DNA from 3 places in the Neobacillus sp. D3-1R genome. Region 3 is predicted to be linked to each of the others. Evidence: a T-box and tRNA genes for the amino acid it is inferred to sense, from the RefSeq annotation. Region 3 holds a T-box; the other regions hold tRNA genes.

Region 1 (7,240 bases), 1.3 Mb from region 3:
CAGGTAGCGTCAACACAAATCTATCAATTAATTGATATCTTAAATAAAACACAGCAGGAAATGCGCTGGACGAACCATCCTCGAATTTTCCTTGAAGTGGCCATCGTAAAGTTGACACAGACGGAAGCTAAAGAAGCAGGCGGTCATACATCTGATGAGGTTGGACAGTTAATCGCAAAAGTGAATCAATTGGAAAAAGAACTAAAGTTTCTTAAAGAAAACGGTTCAGTCATGCAACAGGAAAGTGCTCAACCAACACAGCCGAAAGCGCCGCAGCGAGCTGGCCGTAAGGGATTCCAAGCGCCTGTTGGCCGAATTAATGAGATACTAAAATATGCAACAAAACAAGATTTACAGCAAATCAAAGGGCAATGGGGGCAACTAATCGCAAAACTGATTCAAAATCAAATGCGATCTCAAGCAGCATTATTAAATGATGCTGAACCTGTTGCAGCTTCAGGAGATTCAGTTATTATTAAATTTAAGTATGAAATACACTGTCAGATGGCCATGGAAAATAGTCGTTTTATCGAAGCAATCTCTCATACGATCCACGAACTTACAAACAAAATGGTGAGTATTGTAGGAGTACCTGAAGACCAGTGGGTTTCCATAAGAGAAAGTTATATCCAAGATCAACAAAATGATCCCGATCATCAAACAAATGAACAGCAGGAAGAAGAACCTTTTATTGCTGAAGCAAAAAAGCTGTTTGGTTCAGAACTTGTTGAAATAAAAGATTAATTGGAGGAATTTATAATGATGCGTGGCGGAATGGGAAATATGCAAAATATGATGAAACAAATGCAAAAAATGCAAAAGAAGATGGAAGAAGCACAAGTTAAGCTAGGAGAAGAAAGAATCGAAGGTACAGCTGGTGGCGGAATGGTAACAGTCATTATTTCCGGACATAAAGAAATTTTAGAAGTCAATATTAAACCAGAAGTGGTTGACCCGGATGATATCGATATGCTTCAAGACTTGGTTCTAGCTGCAACCAATGATGCATTGAAGAAAGCGGAAGAATTAAGCAATAATACAATGGGTCAATTTACAAAGGGTATGAACCTCCCTGGAATGTTCTAGGGGGATAAAACATTATGCATTATCCTGAACCGATATCAAAGCTGATTGATAGCTTTATGAAACTGCCAGGAATCGGTCCGAAGACGGCCGCTCGTCTGGCTTTTTTTGTCCTAAATATGAAAGAAGATAATGTCCTAGATTTTGCGAAGGCTCTTGTGAATGCAAAAAGAAATTTATCATATTGTTCCGTCTGCGGTCATATAACTGACCAGGACCCATGTTATATATGTGAGGACCAAAGACGCGACAAGAGCATCATTTGTGTATTACAGGATCCAAAAGATGTTATTGCAATGGAGAAAATGAGGGAATATAACGGTCTCTATCATGTGTTGCACGGAGCTATTTCACCAATGGATGGAATAGGCCCTGAAGATATTAATATTCCTGATTTATTAAAAAGGCTGCAAGATGAAACCGTTCAGGAAGTTATTCTTGCTACCAACCCTAATATTGAAGGAGAAGCAACAGCCATGTATATTTCACGTCTCCTTAAACCATCTGGTATCAAAGTGACTAGAATTGCTCACGGTTTACCTGTTGGCGGAGACTTAGAGTACGCGGACGAAGTTACCCTTTCTAAGGCTATAGAAGGAAGAAGAGAAGTGTAATTATTATTTCGGGGGAATCAACCATGTTTTTTCGAAGAAAAGGATGGCTTCGAAAGGAATATGATGAGAAATTATTACTTCAATTAGAAGAGATTAAACAGAATTGGCATCAACAAAAAAAGTTGCTTGAAAAATGCCTAGAACCCTCTGAAGAAGTAATATGTCATACAAAGCTTGCGGAAGCTAAATATTTCTTACTATTTAAAGAAGCGAAACATCGACGAATCTCATTAAAAAAATAATGATAACTCCGTTTTCGTTCTTTTCTGTAAAGCTTGTACATAAGCTAATAGAAAAGATGATTAGGGGGGAAACGATTGGAGCCTATTGTCGTCATTTCTATTATAGGTGTCCTAATAGTGTTGTTATTGTTTATGGGTACACCTTTTAAACCAATTAAGTTTCTAGGTCAAGGCATTATAAAGATCTTAATAGGGGCATTATTCTTGTTTTTTCTAAATGCATTTGGAAATCAATTTGGTCTACATGTTCCCATTAACTTTATTACCTCAGCAGTTTCCGGATTCTTAGGAATTCCAGGTTTATTTGCTTTAGTGGCGATTCAAACATGGGTACTATAACCGAAATCGAATAGTTGAAAAGTCAAAATGGCTTTTCAACTATTTTTTTGAAAAAATGTATTGACCATCTCTTTGTAAGGTGATATTATATAAAACGTTGTCGCAACAACTAAGTAAATTAAACTTAAAAAGTTGTTGACATTAAAAAAGGTAAATGTTATATTAATAAAGTCGCTTCTGAGCGATTAACAAATTGTTCTTTGAAAACTAAACAACCAAACATTAACAAAGGTAAGGCTTCTATTATAGAAGTTTTAAAAAAAGCCAGAGTAAACTTTATGAGCTATATCAAACACTTTATTGGAGAGTTTGATCCTGGCTCAGGACGAACGCTGGCGGCGTGCCTAATACATGCAAGTCGAGCGAATCTTTAGGAGCTTGCTCCTGAAGGTTAGCGGCGGACGGGTGAGTAACACGTGGGCAACCTGCCTGTAAGACTGGGATAACTTCGGGAAACCGGAGCTAATACCGGATAATCCTTTTCCTCACATGAGGAGAAGCTGAAAGACGGTTTCGGCTGTCACTTACAGATGGGCCCGCGGCGCATTAGCTAGTTGGTGAGGTAACGGCTCACCAAGGCGACGATGCGTAGCCGACCTGAGAGGGTGATCGGCCACACTGGGACTGAGACACGGCCCAGACTCCTACGGGAGGCAGCAGTAGGGAATCTTCCGCAATGGACGAAAGTCTGACGGAGCAACGCCGCGTGAGCGATGAAGGCCTTCGGGTCGTAAAGCTCTGTTGTTAGGGAAGAACAAGTACCGGAGTAACTGCCGGTACCTTGACGGTACCTAACCAGAAAGCCACGGCTAACTACGTGCCAGCAGCCGCGGTAATACGTAGGTGGCAAGCGTTGTCCGGAATTATTGGGCGTAAAGCGCGCGCAGGCGGTCCTTTAAGTCTGATGTGAAAGCCCACGGCTCAACCGTGGAGGGTCATTGGAAACTGGGGGACTTGAGTACAGAAGAGGAAAGTGGAATTCCACGTGTAGCGGTGAAATGCGTAGAGATGTGGAGGAACACCAGTGGCGAAGGCGACTTTCTGGTCTGTAACTGACGCTGAGGCGCGAAAGCGTGGGGAGCAAACAGGATTAGATACCCTGGTAGTCCACGCCGTAAACGATGAGTGCTAAGTGTTAGAGGGTTTCCGCCCTTTAGTGCTGCAGCTAACGCATTAAGCACTCCGCCTGGGGAGTACGGTCGCAAGACTGAAACTCAAAGGAATTGACGGGGGCCCGCACAAGCGGTGGAGCATGTGGTTTAATTCGAAGCAACGCGAAGAACCTTACCAGGTCTTGACATCCTCTGACAACCCTAGAGATAGGGCTTTCCCCTTCGGGGGACAGAGTGACAGGTGGTGCATGGTTGTCGTCAGCTCGTGTCGTGAGATGTTGGGTTAAGTCCCGCAACGAGCGCAACCCTTGATCTTAGTTGCCAGCATTCAGTTGGGCACTCTAAGGTGACTGCCGGTGACAAACCGGAGGAAGGTGGGGATGACGTCAAATCATCATGCCCCTTATGACCTGGGCTACACACGTGCTACAATGGATGGTACAAAGGGCTGCAAGACCGCGAGGTTAAGCGAATCCCATAAAACCATTCTCAGTTCGGATTGCAGGCTGCAACTCGCCTGCATGAAGCTGGAATCGCTAGTAATCGCGGATCAGCATGCCGCGGTGAATACGTTCCCGGGCCTTGTACACACCGCCCGTCACACCACGAGAGTTTGTAACACCCGAAGTCGGTGGGGTAACCGTAAGGAGCCAGCCGCCTAAGGTGGGACAGATGATTGGGGTGAAGTCGTAACAAGGTAGCCGTATCGGAAGGTGCGGCTGGATCACCTCCTTTCTAAGGAATATAAGTGACCATTGGTCACAAAAATATTAAAATCTTTGGTGTTAATCGTTTGGTGTTTAGTTTTGAAAGAGCAATCTTTCATCATTTGATGGTATTGGGGGCCTATAGCTCAGCTGGTTAGAGCGCACGCCTGATAAGCGTGAGGTCGATGGTTCGAGTCCATTTAGGCCCACCATCTTTATTAAACTTTATATGGGGTCTTAGCTCAGCTGGGAGAGCGCCTGCCTTGCACGCAGGAGGTCAGGGGTTCGATCCCCCTAGACTCCACCAATTTTTTTACGTGAGTAAAAAAACATTTCCTTGTTCCTTGAAAACTAGATAATCGTATAGAAGAAACCAAGTAAAAACCGAGTAATTGCCATTTTAGTTTCTCTCTTATTTTATAGTAAGAGAATTAACCTTTAGGTTAAGTTAATAAGGGCGCACGGTGGATGCCTTGGCACTAGGAGCCGATGAAGGACGGGACTAACGCCGATATGCTCCGGGGAGCTGTAAGTAAGCTTTGATCCGGAGATTTCCGAATGGGGGAACCCACTGCTCGTAATGGAGTAGTATCTTTACCTGAATACATAGGGTACTGATGGCATACCCGGGGAACTGAAACATCTAAGTACCCGGAGGAAGAGAAAGCAAACGCGATTCCCTGAGTAGCGGCGAGCGAAACGGGACATAGCCCAAACCAAGAGGCTTGCCTCTTGGGGTTGTAGGACACTCAACATGGAGTTACAAAGGAACGGGGTAGATGAACAGATCTGGAAAGATCGGTCAGAGAAGGTAAAAACCCTGTAGTCGAAACTCCGTTCCCTCCTGAGTGGATCCTGAGTACGGCCGGACACGAGAAATCCGGTCGGAAGCAGGGAGGACCATCTCCCAAGGCTAAATACTCCCTAGTGACCGATAGTGAACCAGTACCGTGAGGGAAAGGTGAAAAGCACCCCGGAAGGGGAGTGAAAAAGATCCTGAAACCGTGTGCCTACAAGTAGTTAGAGCCCGTTAATGGGTGATAGCGTGCCTTTTGTAGAATGAACCGGCGAGTTACGATTACATGCAAGGTTAAGTTGATAAGACGGAGCCGCAGCGAAAGCGAGTCTGAATAGGGCGAATGAGTATGTGGTCGTAGACCCGAAACCAGGTGATCTACCCATGTCCAGGGTGAAGTCCAGGTAACACTGGATGGAGGCCCGAACCCACGCACGTTGAAAAGTGCGGGGATGAGGTGTGGGTAGCGGAGAAATTCCAATCGAACTTGGAGATAGCTGGTTCTCTCCGAAATAGCTTTAGGGCTAGCCTCACGTAGTAAGAGTCTTGGAGGTAGAGCACTGTTTGGACTAGGGGCCCTCATCGGGTTACCGAATTCAGACAAACTCCGAATGCCAAAGACTTATCCGTGGGAGTCAGACTGCGAGTGATAAGATCCGTAGTCAAAAGGGAAACAGCCCAGACCACCAGCTAAGGTCCCAAAGTTTACGTTAAGTGGAAAAGGATGTGGAGTTGCTTAGACAACCAGGATGTTGGCTTAGAAGCAGCCACCATTTAAAGAGTGCGTAATAGCTCACTGGTCGAGTGACTCTGCGCCGAAAATGTACCGGGGCTAAACGTAACACCGAAGCTGTGGATTGACACCGCAAAAGTGTCAGTGGTAGGAGAGCGTTCTAAGGGCGTTGAAGCTAGACCGTAAGGACTGGTGGAGCGCTTAGAAGTGAGAATGCCGGTATGAGTAGCGAAAGATGGGTGAGAATCCCATCCACCGTATGCCTAAGGTTTCCTGAGGAAGGCTCGTCCGCTCAGGGTTAGTCGGGACCTAAGCCGAGGCCGAAAGGCGTAGGCGATGGATAACAGGTTGATATTCCTGTACCACCTCTTTATCGTTTGAGCAATGGGGGGACGCAGAAGGATAGGGTAAGCGCACTGTTGGATATGTGCGTCTAAGCAGTTAGGCTGGTAACGAGGCAAATCCCGTTACCGTGAAGGCTGAGCTGTGATAGCGAGGGAAATATAGTACCGAAGTTCCTGATTCCACGCTGCCAAGAAAAGCCTCTAGCGAGATAAAAGGTGCCCGTACCGCAAACCGACACAGGTAGGCGAGGAGAGAATCCTAAGGTGTGCGAGAGAACTCTCGTTAAGGAACTCGGCAAAATGACCCCGTAACTTCGGGAGAAGGGGTGCTTTTTGGGGTGAATAGCCTCGAAAAGCCGCAGTGAATAGGCCCAGGCGACTGTTTAGCAAAAACACAGGTCTCTGCGAAGCCGTAAGGCGAAGTATAGGGGCTGACGCCTGCCCGGTGCTGGAAGGTTAAGAGGAGGGGTTAGCGCAAGCGAAGCTCTGAATCGAAGCCCCAGTAAACGGCGGCCGTAACTATAACGGTCCTAAGGTAGCGAAATTCCTTGTCGGGTAAGTTCCGACCCGCACGAAAGGCGTAACGATCTGGGCACTGTCTCAACGAGAGACTCGGTGAAATTATAGTACCTGTGAAGATGCAGGTTACCCGCGACAGGACGGAAAGACCCCGTGGAGCTTTACTGTAGCCTGATATTGAATTTTGGTACAGCTTGTACAGGATAGGTAGGAGCCTGAGAAGCCGGAGCGCCAGCTTCGGTGGAGGCGTCGGTGGGATACTACCCTGGCTGTATTGAAATTCTAACCCGCACCCCTCTATCGGGGTGGGAGACAGTGTCAGGTGGGCAGTTTGACTGGGGCGGTCGCCTCCTAAAGAGTAACGGAGGCGCCCAAAGGTTCCCTCAGAATGGTTGGAAATCATTCGTAGAGTGTAAAGGCACAAGGGAGCTTGACTGCGAGACCTACAAGTCGAGCAGGGACGAAAGTCGGGCTTAGTGATCCGGTGGTTCCGCATGGAAGGGCCATCGCTCAACGGATAAAAGCTACCCCGGGGATAACAGGCTTATCTCCCCCAAGAGTCCACATCGACGGGGAGGTTTGGCACCTCGATGTCGGCTCATCGCATCCTGGGGCTGTAGTCGGTCCCAAGGGTTGGGCTGTTCGCCCATTAAAGCGGTACGCGAGCTGGGTTCAGAACGTCGTGAGACAGTTCGGTCCCTATCCGTCGTGGGCGTAGGAAATTTGAGAGGAGCTGTCCTTAGTACGAGAG
Region 2 (7,240 bases), 1.3 Mb from region 3:
GTTAAATGATCTTTTCTCTACTTTGGAAGGCAAACAAACTTTTATAAGAGTTAGTCAAAAGGAGGATACAATTCTTTTTTCTAATCAAATCTTAGATAAGTATCACATGACAGAAACACGCTTTCAGGACTTTTATCAGGCAAAATCCCTCTATCCAGTTGAACTAGCTGAAAAGGGGGGAAATGGGACTGCTTTTAAAATAAATATGCATAAATGTATTGATTGTATCCCTCTCAGATATCATTTTGAAGAAGGTAAGTTTTACTTTCCAATGACCAAAAGTGAGCATATACATTATCCTGAAATGCTGATCCATTATTTACTTTTATATAATTTAAGTATGATTGCACGTTATGAGACAGAATGGTGGAGTGAGCTTATTAAGATGATGCCAAATAGGGATTATCCATTTATCAGAAATTTTTTAAATATAGCCGTACACAAAGGTCCATTTTTGATTTATCAATATTTAAATAGTCATTTGAAATAAGGGCTCTTCCCCTCTTTCAATTCAAAAAGCAAAATAAAAACAAGCTCCTAATAAATGGAGCTTGTTGCCATGAATAAATTTACCAGTCCTGTGTTTTTTCTAATAACTTATCAATTTCGACTTTTTTTAGTTTGAATTGATAATCTTCGTCCAATGAATAGGAGGTAAGTTCTAATAATTGATCAATATCTAATTTTACTAAATCCATTATAAAACCTCCTTATATTTGTTTATTATTTACCCTATTTCTTTGATTCTAAACAGAAAAGAGATGTGGTAAAAAATACAAAATTTTAATCTACTATAAGGTTCGTCTTATTATCTTTTCTTATGGGGGTTGTTTTTATTTTTTACTAGATTTCTATTTTTAGAGACAAAAAAAACAACCCTTGTAGGTTGTTCTAATTTGCCTGGCGACGTCCTACTCTCACAGGAGGAATCCTCCAACTACCATCGGCGCTGAGAAGCTTAACTTCCGTGTTCGGTATGGGAACGGGTGTGACCTTCTCGCCATCGCCACCAGACTATTTTGTTGAGGTAAACTCTTTTCACTTACGTGAAAAAGTCTTGTTCCCTCAAAACTAGATAATGTATTAGAAGAAGTAAAAACAAGTTTGCCTTATTTGGATATCCAAATGTTTTGGTTAAGTCCTCGAACGATTAGTATCAGTCAGCTCCACACGTCACCGCGCTTCCACCTCTGACCTATCAACCTGATCATCTTTCAGGGTTCTTACTAGCTTACGCTATGGGAAATCTCATCTTGAGGGGGGCTTCATGCTTAGATGCTTTCAGCACTTATCCCGTCCGCACATAGCTACCCAGCGATGCCTTTGGCAAGACAACTGGTACACCAGCGGTGCGTCCATCCCGGTCCTCTCGTACTAAGGACAGCTCCTCTCAAATTTCCTACGCCCACGACGGATAGGGACCGAACTGTCTCACGACGTTCTGAACCCAGCTCGCGTACCGCTTTAATGGGCGAACAGCCCAACCCTTGGGACCGACTACAGCCCCAGGATGCGATGAGCCGACATCGAGGTGCCAAACCTCCCCGTCGATGTGGACTCTTGGGGGAGATAAGCCTGTTATCCCCGGGGTAGCTTTTATCCGTTGAGCGATGGCCCTTCCATGCGGAACCACCGGATCACTAAGCCCGACTTTCGTCCCTGCTCGACTTGTAGGTCTCGCAGTCAAGCTCCCTTGTGCCTTTACACTCTACGAATGATTTCCAACCATTCTGAGGGAACCTTTGGGCGCCTCCGTTACTCTTTAGGAGGCGACCGCCCCAGTCAAACTGCCCACCTGACACTGTCTCCCACCCCGATAGAGGGGTGCGGGTTAGAATTTCAATACAGCCAGGGTAGTATCCCACCGACGCCTCCACCGAAGCTGGCGCTCCGGCTTCTCAGGCTCCTACCTATCCTGTACAAGCTGTACCAAAATTCAATATCAGGCTACAGTAAAGCTCCACGGGGTCTTTCCGTCCTGTCGCGGGTAACCTGCATCTTCACAGGTACTATAATTTCACCGAGTCTCTCGTTGAGACAGTGCCCAGATCGTTACGCCTTTCGTGCGGGTCGGAACTTACCCGACAAGGAATTTCGCTACCTTAGGACCGTTATAGTTACGGCCGCCGTTTACTGGGGCTTCGATTCAGAGCTTCGCTTGCGCTAACCCCTCCTCTTAACCTTCCAGCACCGGGCAGGCGTCAGCCCCTATACTTCGCCTTACGGCTTCGCAGAGACCTGTGTTTTTGCTAAACAGTCGCCTGGGCCTATTCACTGCGGCTTTTCGAGGCTATTCACCCCAAAAAGCACCCCTTCTCCCGAAGTTACGGGGTCATTTTGCCGAGTTCCTTAACGAGAGTTCTCTCGCACACCTTAGGATTCTCTCCTCGCCTACCTGTGTCGGTTTGCGGTACGGGCACCTTTTATCTCGCTAGAGGCTTTTCTTGGCAGCGTGGAATCAGGAACTTCGGTACTATATTTCCCTCGCTATCACAGCTCAGCCTTCACGGTAACGGGATTTGCCTCGTTACCAGCCTAACTGCTTAGACGCACATATCCAACAGTGCGCTTACCCTATCCTTCTGCGTCCCCCCATTGCTCAAACGATAAAGAGGTGGTACAGGAATATCAACCTGTTATCCATCGCCTACGCCTTTCGGCCTCGGCTTAGGTCCCGACTAACCCTGAGCGGACGAGCCTTCCTCAGGAAACCTTAGGCATACGGTGGATGGGATTCTCACCCATCTTTCGCTACTCATACCGGCATTCTCACTTCTAAGCGCTCCACCAGTCCTTACGGTCTAGCTTCAACGCCCTTAGAACGCTCTCCTACCACTGACACTTTTGCGGTGTCAATCCACAGCTTCGGTGTTACGTTTAGCCCCGGTACATTTTCGGCGCAGAGTCACTCGACCAGTGAGCTATTACGCACTCTTTAAATGGTGGCTGCTTCTAAGCCAACATCCTGGTTGTCTAAGCAACTCCACATCCTTTTCCACTTAACGTAAACTTTGGGACCTTAGCTGGTGGTCTGGGCTGTTTCCCTTTTGACTACGGATCTTATCACTCGCAGTCTGACTCCCACGGATAAGTCTTTGGCATTCGGAGTTTGTCTGAATTCGGTAACCCGATGAGGGCCCCTAGTCCAAACAGTGCTCTACCTCCAAGACTCTTACTACGTGAGGCTAGCCCTAAAGCTATTTCGGAGAGAACCAGCTATCTCCAAGTTCGATTGGAATTTCTCCGCTACCCACACCTCATCCCCGCACTTTTCAACGTGCGTGGGTTCGGGCCTCCATCCAGTGTTACCTGGACTTCACCCTGGACATGGGTAGATCACCTGGTTTCGGGTCTACGACCACATACTCATTCGCCCTATTCAGACTCGCTTTCGCTGCGGCTCCGTCTTATCAACTTAACCTTGCATGTAATCGTAACTCGCCGGTTCATTCTACAAAAGGCACGCTATCACCCATTAACGGGCTCTAACTACTTGTAGGCACACGGTTTCAGGATCTTTTTCACTCCCCTTCCGGGGTGCTTTTCACCTTTCCCTCACGGTACTGGTTCACTATCGGTCACTAGGTAGTATTTAGCCTTGGGAGATGGTCCTCCCTGCTTCCGACCGGATTTCTCGTGTCCGGCCGTACTCAGGATCCACTCAGGAGGGAACGAAGTTTCGACTACAGGGTTTTTACCTTCTCTGACCGATCTTTCCAGATCTGTTCATCTACCCCGTTCCTTTGTAACTCCATGTTGAGTGTCCTACAACCCCAAGAGGCAAGCCTCTTGGTTTGGGCTATGTCCCGTTTCGCTCGCCGCTACTCAGGGAATCGCGTTTGCTTTCTCTTCCTCCGGGTACTTAGATGTTTCAGTTCCCCGGGTATGCCATCAGTACCCTATGTATTCAGGTAAAGATACTACTCCATTACGAGCAGTGGGTTTCCCCATTCGGAAATCTCCGGATCAAAGCTTACTTACAGCTCCCCGGAGCATATCGGCGTTAGTCCCGTCCTTCATCGGCTCCTAGTGCCAAGGCATCCACCGTGCGCCCTTATTAACTTAACCTAAAGGTTAATTCTCTTACTATAAAATAAGAGAGAAACTAAAATGGCAATTACTCGGTTTTTACTTGGTTTCTTCTATACGATTATCTAGTTTTCAAGGAACAAGGAAATGATTTTTTTACTCACGTAAAAAAAATGGTGGAGTCTAGGGGGATCGAACCCCTGACCTCCTGCGTGCAAGGCAGGCGCTCTCCCAGCTGAGCTAAGACCCCATATAAAGTTAATAAAGATGGTGGGCCTAAATGGACTCGAACCATCGACCTCACGCTTATCAGGCGTGCGCTCTAACCAGCTGAGCTATAGGCCCCCAATACCATCAAATGATGAAAGATTGCTCTTTCAAAACTAAACACCAAACGATTAACACCAAAGATTTTAATGTTTTTTTGTGACCAATAATAAAAATATTCATTTTTACTCGGTCACTTATATTCCTTAGAAAGGAGGTGATCCAGCCGCACCTTCCGATACGGCTACCTTGTTACGACTTCACCCCAATCATCTGTCCCACCTTAGGCGGCTGGCTCCTTACGGTTACCCCACCGACTTCGGGTGTTACAAACTCTCGTGGTGTGACGGGCGGTGTGTACAAGGCCCGGGAACGTATTCACCGCGGCATGCTGATCCGCGATTACTAGCGATTCCAGCTTCATGCAGGCGAGTTGCAGCCTGCAATCCGAACTGAGAATGGTTTTATGGGATTCGCTTAACCTCGCGGTCTTGCAGCCCTTTGTACCATCCATTGTAGCACGTGTGTAGCCCAGGTCATAAGGGGCATGATGATTTGACGTCATCCCCACCTTCCTCCGGTTTGTCACCGGCAGTCACCTTAGAGTGCCCAACTAAATGCTGGCAACTAAGATCAAGGGTTGCGCTCGTTGCGGGACTTAACCCAACATCTCACGACACGAGCTGACGACAACCATGCACCACCTGTCACTCTGTCCCCCGAAGGGGAAAGCCCTATCTCTAGGGTTGTCAGAGGATGTCAAGACCTGGTAAGGTTCTTCGCGTTGCTTCGAATTAAACCACATGCTCCACCGCTTGTGCGGGCCCCCGTCAATTCCTTTGAGTTTCAGTCTTGCGACCGTACTCCCCAGGCGGAGTGCTTAATGCGTTAGCTGCAGCACTAAAGGGCGGAAACCCTCTAACACTTAGCACTCATCGTTTACGGCGTGGACTACCAGGGTATCTAATCCTGTTTGCTCCCCACGCTTTCGCGCCTCAGCGTCAGTTACAGACCAGAAAGTCGCCTTCGCCACTGGTGTTCCTCCACATCTCTACGCATTTCACCGCTACACGTGGAATTCCACTTTCCTCTTCTGTACTCAAGTCCCCCAGTTTCCAATGACCCTCCACGGTTGAGCCGTGGGCTTTCACATCAGACTTAAAGGACCGCCTGCGCGCGCTTTACGCCCAATAATTCCGGACAACGCTTGCCACCTACGTATTACCGCGGCTGCTGGCACGTAGTTAGCCGTGGCTTTCTGGTTAGGTACCGTCAAGGTACCGGCAGTTACTCCGGTACTTGTTCTTCCCTAACAACAGAACTTTACGACCCGAAGGCCTTCATCGTTCACGCGGCGTTGCTCCGTCAGACTTTCGTCCATTGCGGAAGATTCCCTACTGCTGCCTCCCGTAGGAGTCTGGGCCGTGTCTCAGTCCCAGTGTGGCCGATCACCCTCTCAGGTCGGCTACGCATCGTCGCCTTGGTGAGCCGTTACCTCACCAACTAGCTAATGCGCCGCGGGCCCATCTGTAAGTGACAGCCGAAACCGTCTTTCAGCTTTTCCTCATGTGAGGAAAAGGATTATCCGGTATTAGCTCCGGTTTCCCGAAGTTATCCCAGTCTTACAGGCAGGTTGCCCACGTGTTACTCACCCGTCCGCCGCTAACCTTTAGGAGCAAGCTCCTAAAGATTCGCTCGACTTGCATGTATTAGGCACGCCGCCAGCGTTCGTCCTGAGCCAGGATCAAACTCTCCAATAAAGTGTTTGATATAGCTCATAAAGTTTACTCTGGCTTTTTTTAAAAAACTTCTATAATAGAAGCCTTACCTTTGTTAATGTTTGGTTGTTTAGTTTTCAAAGAACAATTCATTAATCGCTCAGAAGCGACTTTATTAATATAACATTTTGTTAATCTTACGTCAACACTTTTTACGTTTTTTTATTACTTAATGTTCAATTCGTGTCGACTTGAATTATTATATCAGGCTAACTTTATAAATACAAGTAATAAAACGAAAAAATCTAGTTTTAATGGTTTGCAAATTGATTTAGTTGTATGCGGTTGTCCATCTATGCCTCAACCGCACAAATGGACAGCATCTTAATCTTTTATTTTTATATTCGATATAACTATTTTACTAAAATAATATTATTGAATTTCTTCAATATACAAGTGTCTATTTTTCTCTAAATGAATCATTTCATTGCTATCCATTAATTTTACTAACGGACGAGTAGGATTTTGTTGATCAATAAATACAATCTCTGCTAATTGCCCATCTGAAAGCTTTACTTTACTTCCATTAGAAAAATTCATTAACGCAGAACTTAATACATTCACAACACTTACATCAAATTTCCCAAAACTGTCTTGTAAAATCATTTCTAGGACCTTAAATGGTGATTGTTTTCCTTTATAGACTCTTTCCGCTGTCATTGCATGGAACATATCAGCCACTGCAATAATTTTGGCAAACGGATGTATCTTTTGGTTTGAATCTCCCAACGGGTAACCACTTCCATCAATTCTTTCATGATGTTGAAGGATTGCAATTTTGGCTTCATTCCTTAATGCTGGAATACTTTGTACCAATTTATAACTGTATACGGGATGTTTTTTTACATCTTCATATTCATGGGCTAATAAGGATGTTTTTTTATGTAGGATGGTTGGATTCACCTTTGCCATACCGCAATCGGCTAAGCAGCCAGCTAACGCAATTTGCACCCAATCACCTTTAGGGTAGTTAAGTTTTTTTCCAATAAATCCACTTAATAATCCAACTGTTACTGCATGATGATAGAGATAATCATCTTTTCTGGAAAGGTGATGGAGGTCAAAAATTTCGGAAGGAGATTCCTCTAATTTTTCTAGTAAAGGTAATAATAGAGCACGAATAGGTCCTATTTTAATAGGCATCCCTGACTGCCATGAAGTAAATT
Region 3 (7,240 bases):
TGGAGATATCAATCAAACCAATGAAATATTACCTGATATTCCACTTCTTGAACAACAGCTTTGGGATGTAGACCCAATGATTGGGATGGAAAACGTTACCCCTTATGATTTTCTGGAGGTTGACTCAAACTAAAAGTGTTCAGCAAAGGTGGGATTTTATTTGCGGACATTTTCTTTACTAAAAGGGCTTCCAGTTTATGAATTGAAAAAAGGTAAAAAAATTGGTGAAGTGTGTGATTTAAGCATTTCAGGTAGTGGTATGGTAAAAGGCTTGCTAATTAAAAAGGGTGGTCTCTTTAAAAAAAGCCTTTTAATTGATATTCAAGATGTGACTTCCTTTGGTTGGGATGGAGTCATGATTGAGGACGAAGATAAACTTGAAACTTTGCCAAATACACCAGAATTTACTCTTGATCACCAGCACAGTCTGCAAGGAAAAATTGTGATGACCTCAGAAGGACAAAAACTGGGGATACTGGAGGATGTTTATTTTCTGGAAGAATTGGGCACCATTGTAGGGTATGAGATATCGGATGGCTTCTTTTCGGATATAACCGAAGGTAAGCAAGTCGTAAAAACCTCTGATTCGCCTGCAATCGGAAAAGATGCCATCATCGTGAAGGTTAAATAACGTGAGGTGTCTATTTCATGAAGTGTCCAAATTGTCAAAGCAAGGATATCGGAAAAATCGGAATCAATCAATTTTATTGCTGGAGTTGCTTTATAGAGCTATCCATCGCTAAGGGAATGATTCATACCCACCAAGTGGAAGAAGACGGTAGTTTAAGCTCATTAGATGATCTTTTTGAAGAAGAGGATCGTCGATATAGTGTTTAACAACTAAAGAAGAGGTGAAACGTGATGAATAAAATGTTGACCTCTGCCATTGCTTTTGGTGCGGGTATGGTTGCCTATAACTATGCACAAAAAAATAATCTAATGTCTAACCGTCAAATGCGCAAAATGACGAAGAGAATTACTAAAATGTTTTAATGGAAAAGCTGACTAAAAGGGGGAAGTCCTTTTAGTTAGCTTTTTTTTGTTAAATGTAAAAAGTTGTGATGAATTGGAAGGAAACTTTTATAAAAATAGGCCATTTTATTTGAATTTCATCATAAAACTAAGGATTTAAATCAAATATTGATGAATTTATAAGACTTTTTGAGACTATTTTTCAGTTTAGGATAAAAGTTTTTGCATATATGCTCGACTTTCAAAGGGAAATGCTCGAGTTAAAAAATATATGCTCGACTTTCGGGGAGAAATGCTCGAGTTTAAAAAAATATGCTCGACTTTCAGGGAGAAATGCTCGAGTTAAAAAATATATGCTCGACCTTCGGGGAGAAATGCTCGAGTTTAAAAATATATGCTCGACTTTCAGGGAGAAATGCTCGAGTTAAAAAATTTATGCTCGACCTTCAGGGATATATGCTCGAGTTAAAAAATCCCGCTTAATGTTTCTAAAAGCTCCCTGCAAGTTTACTTCCGAACTTAATGAATATTTCCACCCTCCTGATTCAAACTATGGAAAAGGAGGGAGACGAATTGAATATTCAGATGAAATGGTATTACAGATTAGGTTTTCTCCTTTTACTTTTTGTGGTTTTATATGTTTTTTTAAAGATTGAAATGGTATGGCTACCGATTGTGGAACTCATTTTTACCGTACTTTTTCCCTTTATCATTGCCGCTCTTATCACGTATTTATTACATCCACTTGTTGAAAGAATCCATGAGATGGGTCTTCACCGCGGTTTAGCCGTTATTATCATATATAGCCTTTTTTTTGGTGGGGTGGGGTATGCCCTATATTTAGGGGTTCCTGCTTTTATTACTCAGCTAAGAGACTTATCTGAGAGCGCTCCCAAATTTGCGAATCAATACCGAAGCTGGAATAATGTAATCGAAAAACAGACTGCTCATTGGCCACTAGGAATCCATGAAAGAATTGAAACTGGTATTATCGCGCTTGAAAAGCGAGTAGAAGGTATTTTAAGTCTCGTTTTAAGTGGTATGGTGAATGTATTTAATTCGATTTTTGTACTTGCCATCATCCCGTTTATTGCCTTTTATATGTTAAAGGATATTAATACGTTGAAAAAAGCTGCGTGGTATATAACACCTCGAAAATGGCGAAAACAAGGTGTGCTTTTTTTAAGAGATGTAAATGAATCGTTAGGAAGTTATATACGAGGACAACTTCTAGTTTGTATCGTAATTGGTGTGGTTTCTGCTATTTTGTTTTGGTTTGTAAAAATGAAATACCCATTATTATTAGGGTTTATTATTGGGGTAACCAATGTTATTCCGTATTTCGGGCCTGTCATTGGTGCGATTCCTGCCGTGATTATAGCCGCAACCATCTCCGTAAAAATGATTATTTTTGTGCTAATTATTATTCTAGTTCTGCAATTTTTAGAGGGAAATATACTTTCACCATTAATTGTAGGGAAGAGTTTACATATGCATCCACTAATGATCATGCTAGCATTGCTGGCAGGTGGCGAGGTTGGCGGAGTGGTTGGCCTTATTTTAGCTGTTCCAATATTAGCCGTGTTAAAAGTGGCCATTTTACATGCTAGGAATCATTTTATCAAAAAGAATGATGCGATTGATAACTCGTGACATTGACAAAGCTTTTTTCAGTAGATATAATTCGGCTATAAAGAAGAATTATAGGAAAAAATGTAGAAGGATCAAGTATGTTATAGTCCATTTAAAAGAGAGGAACTTCCCAGGCTGAAAGAAGTTCTAAATGAAGGATGACAGAAAGCTAGTCCGGAATGCAGCTAATCCCTGCCGTTTTCCGCGTTAAGGAGCTGAGAGATGAATGAAGGATTCTTCATTCATAATCAGGGTGGTACCGCGAGGCATGCTCTCGTCCCTGTTTTGGGGATGAGGGCTTTTTTGTATTCTCAAAAAAATATTAGGAGGAAATTAGGATGAAAAATTTAACTGGATCGCAAATCCGTAGTTTATTTTTAGAGTTTTTTAAAGAAAAAGGACATTCTGTTGAACCAAGTGCACCATTAGTACCTCATGATGACCCGTCGTTGCTTTGGATTAATAGTGGAGTAGCAACGTTGAAAAAATACTTTGATGGCCGTGTTATTCCGGATAACCCTAGAATTACAAATGCACAGAAATCCATTCGTACCAATGATATTGAAAATGTAGGAAAAACAGCTCGTCATCATACTTTCTTTGAAATGTTAGGGAATTTCTCTATCGGTGATTACTTTAAAGAAGAGGCAATTGATTTTGCTTGGGAGTTCTTGACAAGTGAAAAGTGGATTGGTTTTGAAAAAGAAAAGTTATCCGTTACGATCCATCCCGAGGATGAAGAAGCATTTGAGCTTTGGAAAAATAAAATTGGGGTGCCAGAAGAAAGAATTATTCGTCTCGAAGGAAACTTCTGGGATATCGGTGAAGGCCCGAGTGGTCCAAATACAGAAATTTTCTATGACCGTGGGGAAGAATACGGTAATGATTTAAGTGATTTAGAATTATATCCAGGCGGAGAAAATGAACGTTATTTAGAGGTTTGGAACCTAGTTTTCTCAGAATTTAACCATAATCCAGACGGAACGTATACTCCACTTCCTAAGAAAAATATTGATACTGGTATGGGCCTTGAGCGTATGGCTTCCGTTGTTCAAAATGTGCCAACAAACTTTGACACTGACCTGTTTATGCCAATCATCAATGCTACAGAAGAAATCTCAGGTGTAAAATATCGTACAGATAAAGAGAAGGACGTTGCCTTTAAAGTAATTGCCGACCATATTCGTACGGTTGCATTTGCTGTTGGTGACGGTGCTCTTCCTTCAAACGAAGGTCGTGGATATGTTTTACGTCGGTTACTGCGCCGTGCTGTTCGTTACGCTAAACAAATTAATATTAACCGTCCTTTTATGTATGAACTTGTTCCTGTTGTTGGTGAAATCATGCAGGATTTTTATCCTCAAGTGAAAGAGAAAGAAGAGTTTATTCAAAAAGTAATGAAAAACGAAGAAGAGCGTTTCCATGAAACTCTTCATGATGGTCTAGCTATTTTATCTAGTGTGATCAAAAAGGAAAAAGCAAAAGGCAGTAACTTCATTTCAGGTGAAGACGTTTTCCGTTTATACGATACGTATGGATTCCCTGTGGAATTAACAGAAGAGTACGCAGAAGAAGAAGGAATGAAAGTTGATCACGAAGGCTTTGAGAAGGAAATGGAGCTTCAGCGTGAACGTGCGCGTGCTGCTCGTCAAGATGTTGATTCCATGCAGGTTCAAGGCGGAGTGTTAGGGGAAATTACGACTGCAAGTAAGTTTGTTGGTTACGATCAATTACAAACTAGTACTGTTGTGACTGTTTTATTAAAAGATGGTCAACCAATTGAACAAGCTCAACAAGGGGAAGAAGTTCAATTAATGCTGGATGTAACTCCATTTTATGCTGAAAGTGGTGGACAAATTGCAGATAAAGGAACTCTTGAAGCAGCTGGGTTAAAGGTCTCCATTAAAGATGTTCAAAAAGCTCCTAATGGTCAAAACCTACATTCTGCCATCGTTGAACAAGGTACGTTAAAAGTAAATCAACAAGTGGAAGCAAAAGTGAATGAAGAAAATCGCGGAAAGATTATTAAAAACCACACGGCAACTCATTTATTACACAGAGCATTAAAAGATGTATTAGGAGAGCATGTAAATCAGGCCGGATCCCTTGTTGAACCTGACCGTTTACGCTTTGATTTTTCTCACTTTGGTCAAATTCAACCGCATGAATTAGAGCAAATTGAAAGAATCGTAAATGAACAAATTTGGAAGAGTATCTCGGTCAAAATTGACAATAAGAAAATCAATGAAGCGAAGCAAATGGGAGCTATGGCTTTATTCGGTGAAAAATACGGTGATATCGTTCGTGTGGTTCAAGTTGCTGACTATAGTATTGAGCTTTGCGGAGGATGCCATGTACCAAATACATCAGTGATTGGCTTATTTAAAATTGTTTCTGAAGGCGGAATTGGAGCTGGAACAAGAAGAATTGAAGCTGTTACAGGTGAGGAAGCTTATAAGCTTTTAAATTCTCAAGTAAGTCTTTTAAAAGAAGTAGCTGAAAAATTAAAATCAAATCCTAAAGATGTTTTAACACGTGTAGATACACTTTTAGGAGAAATGAAACAATTACAGCGAGACAATGAATCACTTGCGACCAAATTGGGCAACATTGAAGCTGGGAATCTTGTTTCTAAAGTCAAAGAAATTAATGGTGTGAAAGTTTTAGTTGCTAAAGTTCAGGCTACAGATATGAATAATTTGCGAAATATGGCAGATGATTTAAAACAAAAATTACAATCTGGGGTCATCGTACTTGGAACTGGTACAGAAGGTAAGGTACAATTAATTGCTGCAGTGACAAACGATTTACTTGATAAAGGCTACCACGCAGGAAAAATTGTAAAAGAGGTTGCCTTACGTTGTGACGGTAGTGGTGGTGGCCGTCCAGATATGGCTCAAGCTGGTGGTAAAGATCCTAATAAGTTAGAAAGTGCTTTAAATTATGTTGAAGAAATGCTTCAAACCGTTTAAAGTTTAACATTGGGACAAACTAGTGTAGAATATAGGTAACAATTAACAAATGTATCAACAGTATCGCTGCCATAAAAAAAGCGAGGTGCTAATAATGAGCTCATTTGATAAAACGATGAGATTTAATTTTCAAGAAGAGCCGTATGAACATGATGTAAATGAGGTATTATTGAAAGTGTATGAAGCTCTTCATGAAAAAGGATATAATCCTATTAATCAAATTGTAGGTTATTTATTATCAGGTGACCCTGCCTATATCCCGAGACATCAGGATGCGAGAAATATTATTCGTAAACTGGAAAGAGATGAAATCATCGAGGAACTAGTGAAGTCTTATTTAAAGAAACATCGTGAGGGATAAACATGCGTGTAATGGGTCTCGATGTCGGCTCTAAAACAGTCGGCATTGCAATAAGTGATGAATTAGGATGGACTGCTCAAGGATTGGAAACATTGAAAATCAACGAAGAGGCAAACTCTTTCGGCTTTGAGCAGATCGGAAAATTGATCAAAGAGTATCAAATTGAAAAAGTAGTGGTTGGATTTCCAAAGAATATGAATGGTACAATCGGACCACGAGGTGAAGCAAGCCAAAGATATGCTAATGAGCTTGAATCTAGATTCGGGATTACGGCTATTCTTTGGGATGAACGCTTAACGACTATGGCTGCAGAAAGAGTCTTATTAGAAGCGGATGTTAGTCGAAAAAAACGTAAAAAGGTCATTGATAAAATGGCGGCTGTCATGATCCTGCAAGGATATCTTGACAGTAAAAATTAATGAGGTGAGAGAATGAACCACGGAGAAAACAATATTACAGTTGTAGATGAACAAGGTAACGAAATTTTGTGTGAAGTATTATTTACCTTCGATTCTGATGAGTTTGGTAAATCGTATGTTTTATATTATCCAATTGGCGATGAAAATGATGAAGAAGATATCGAAATTCATGCTTCAGCTTTTATTCCTAGTGAAGATAATCAAGATGGCGAGTTAATGCCAATTGAAACAGACGAGGAATGGGATTTAATCGAAGAAATGTTAAATACATTCTTAGAAGAGCAAGAAGACTAAAAAAAAGAGTTGACCAGAAATGGTCAACTCTTTTTTCTTTATACTTGCTTTTTTCCTAAGAAAAAACGACAATTACTGTTAAGAATCTTAATATTTCTGCAAAATGAACATGAAAATATAGTATAATATGGATTCATGATACACAGAGGGAAGAAAGAAGGAATCCCTGTATATTTAGGGGGAAGAAGTATGGACGAAAAAAAAACCAAAAAAGATATCATTCGTGAAAAATTAATCGAACAACAAAAAGAAGCAAAAATTGCAAGAAGAATTGTATTAGTTATTACCATTGTTCTTTTATTAGTAGTAGGTGGTATTACTGGAGGTGGGTACCTATACGTTAAATCAGCCCTGCAGCCAGTCAATGCAGAAAGTAAAGAAGAAAAAAAGGTTGTCATCCCGATAGGTTCATCTGTAACGGGTATCTCTCAAATCTTACAAGAAAATGGGATTATTAAAAATGCAAAAGTGTTTAAATACTATGTAAAGTTTAAAAATGAATCTGGTTTTATGGCGGGGGAATATTTATTAAGCCCTTCGATGACCTTCCCTACAATTATCGATAACTTAAAGACGGGGAAGGTTACGAA

The links. The T-box of region 3 lies ahead of alaS (alanine--tRNA ligase). A T-box ahead of a tRNA ligase gene usually reads a tRNA of that ligase, here a tRNA-Ala.
Region 1: it has a tRNA-Ala gene. The T-box ahead of alaS (alanine--tRNA ligase) is inferred to sense a tRNA for this amino acid. The anticodon was not compared.
Region 2: it has a tRNA-Ala gene. The T-box ahead of alaS (alanine--tRNA ligase) is inferred to sense a tRNA for this amino acid. The anticodon was not compared.

The regions. Positions count from the first base shown of each region.
Region 1 is NZ_CP197471.1:4,497,752-4,504,991, forward strand. It holds gene dnaX (DNA polymerase III subunit gamma/tau) at 1-744, shown strand, start outside; gene ACSBPO_RS22605 (YbaB/EbfC family nucleoid-associated protein) at 760-1,086, shown strand; gene recR (recombination mediator RecR) at 1,101-1,697, shown strand; gene ACSBPO_RS22615 (YaaL family protein) at 1,721-1,939, shown strand; gene ACSBPO_RS22620 (pro-sigmaK processing inhibitor BofA family protein) at 2,015-2,278, shown strand; rRNA gene ACSBPO_RS22625 (16S ribosomal RNA) at 2,576-4,125, shown strand; tRNA gene ACSBPO_RS22630 (tRNA-Ile) at 4,233-4,309, shown strand; tRNA gene ACSBPO_RS22635 (tRNA-Ala) at 4,329-4,404, shown strand; rRNA gene ACSBPO_RS22640 (23S ribosomal RNA) at 4,539-7,240, shown strand, end outside.
Region 2 is NZ_CP197471.1:4,477,160-4,484,399, reverse strand. It holds gene ACSBPO_RS22535 (YaaC family protein) at 1-490, shown strand, start outside; gene ACSBPO_RS22530 (hypothetical protein) at 570-698, opposite strand; rRNA gene rrf (5S ribosomal RNA) at 899-1,014, opposite strand; rRNA gene ACSBPO_RS22520 (23S ribosomal RNA) at 1,131-4,068, opposite strand; tRNA gene ACSBPO_RS22515 (tRNA-Ala) at 4,204-4,279, opposite strand; tRNA gene ACSBPO_RS22510 (tRNA-Ile) at 4,298-4,374, opposite strand; rRNA gene ACSBPO_RS22505 (16S ribosomal RNA) at 4,507-6,056, opposite strand; gene ACSBPO_RS22500 (HD-GYP domain-containing protein) at 6,447-7,240, opposite strand, start outside.
Region 3 is NZ_CP197471.1:3,168,174-3,175,413, reverse strand. It holds gene recD2 (SF1B family DNA helicase RecD2) at 1-133, shown strand, start outside; gene ACSBPO_RS16380 (PRC-barrel domain-containing protein) at 161-631, shown strand; gene ACSBPO_RS16375 (hypothetical protein) at 649-837, shown strand; gene ACSBPO_RS16370 (YrzQ family protein) at 862-993, shown strand; gene ACSBPO_RS16365 (AI-2E family transporter) at 1,546-2,625, shown strand; T-box leader at 2,680-2,889, shown strand; gene alaS (alanine--tRNA ligase) at 2,943-5,576, shown strand; gene ACSBPO_RS16355 (IreB family regulatory phosphoprotein) at 5,671-5,937, shown strand; gene ruvX (Holliday junction resolvase RuvX) at 5,940-6,356, shown strand; gene ACSBPO_RS16345 (DUF1292 domain-containing protein) at 6,369-6,650, shown strand; gene mltG (endolytic transglycosylase MltG) at 6,840-7,240, shown strand, end outside.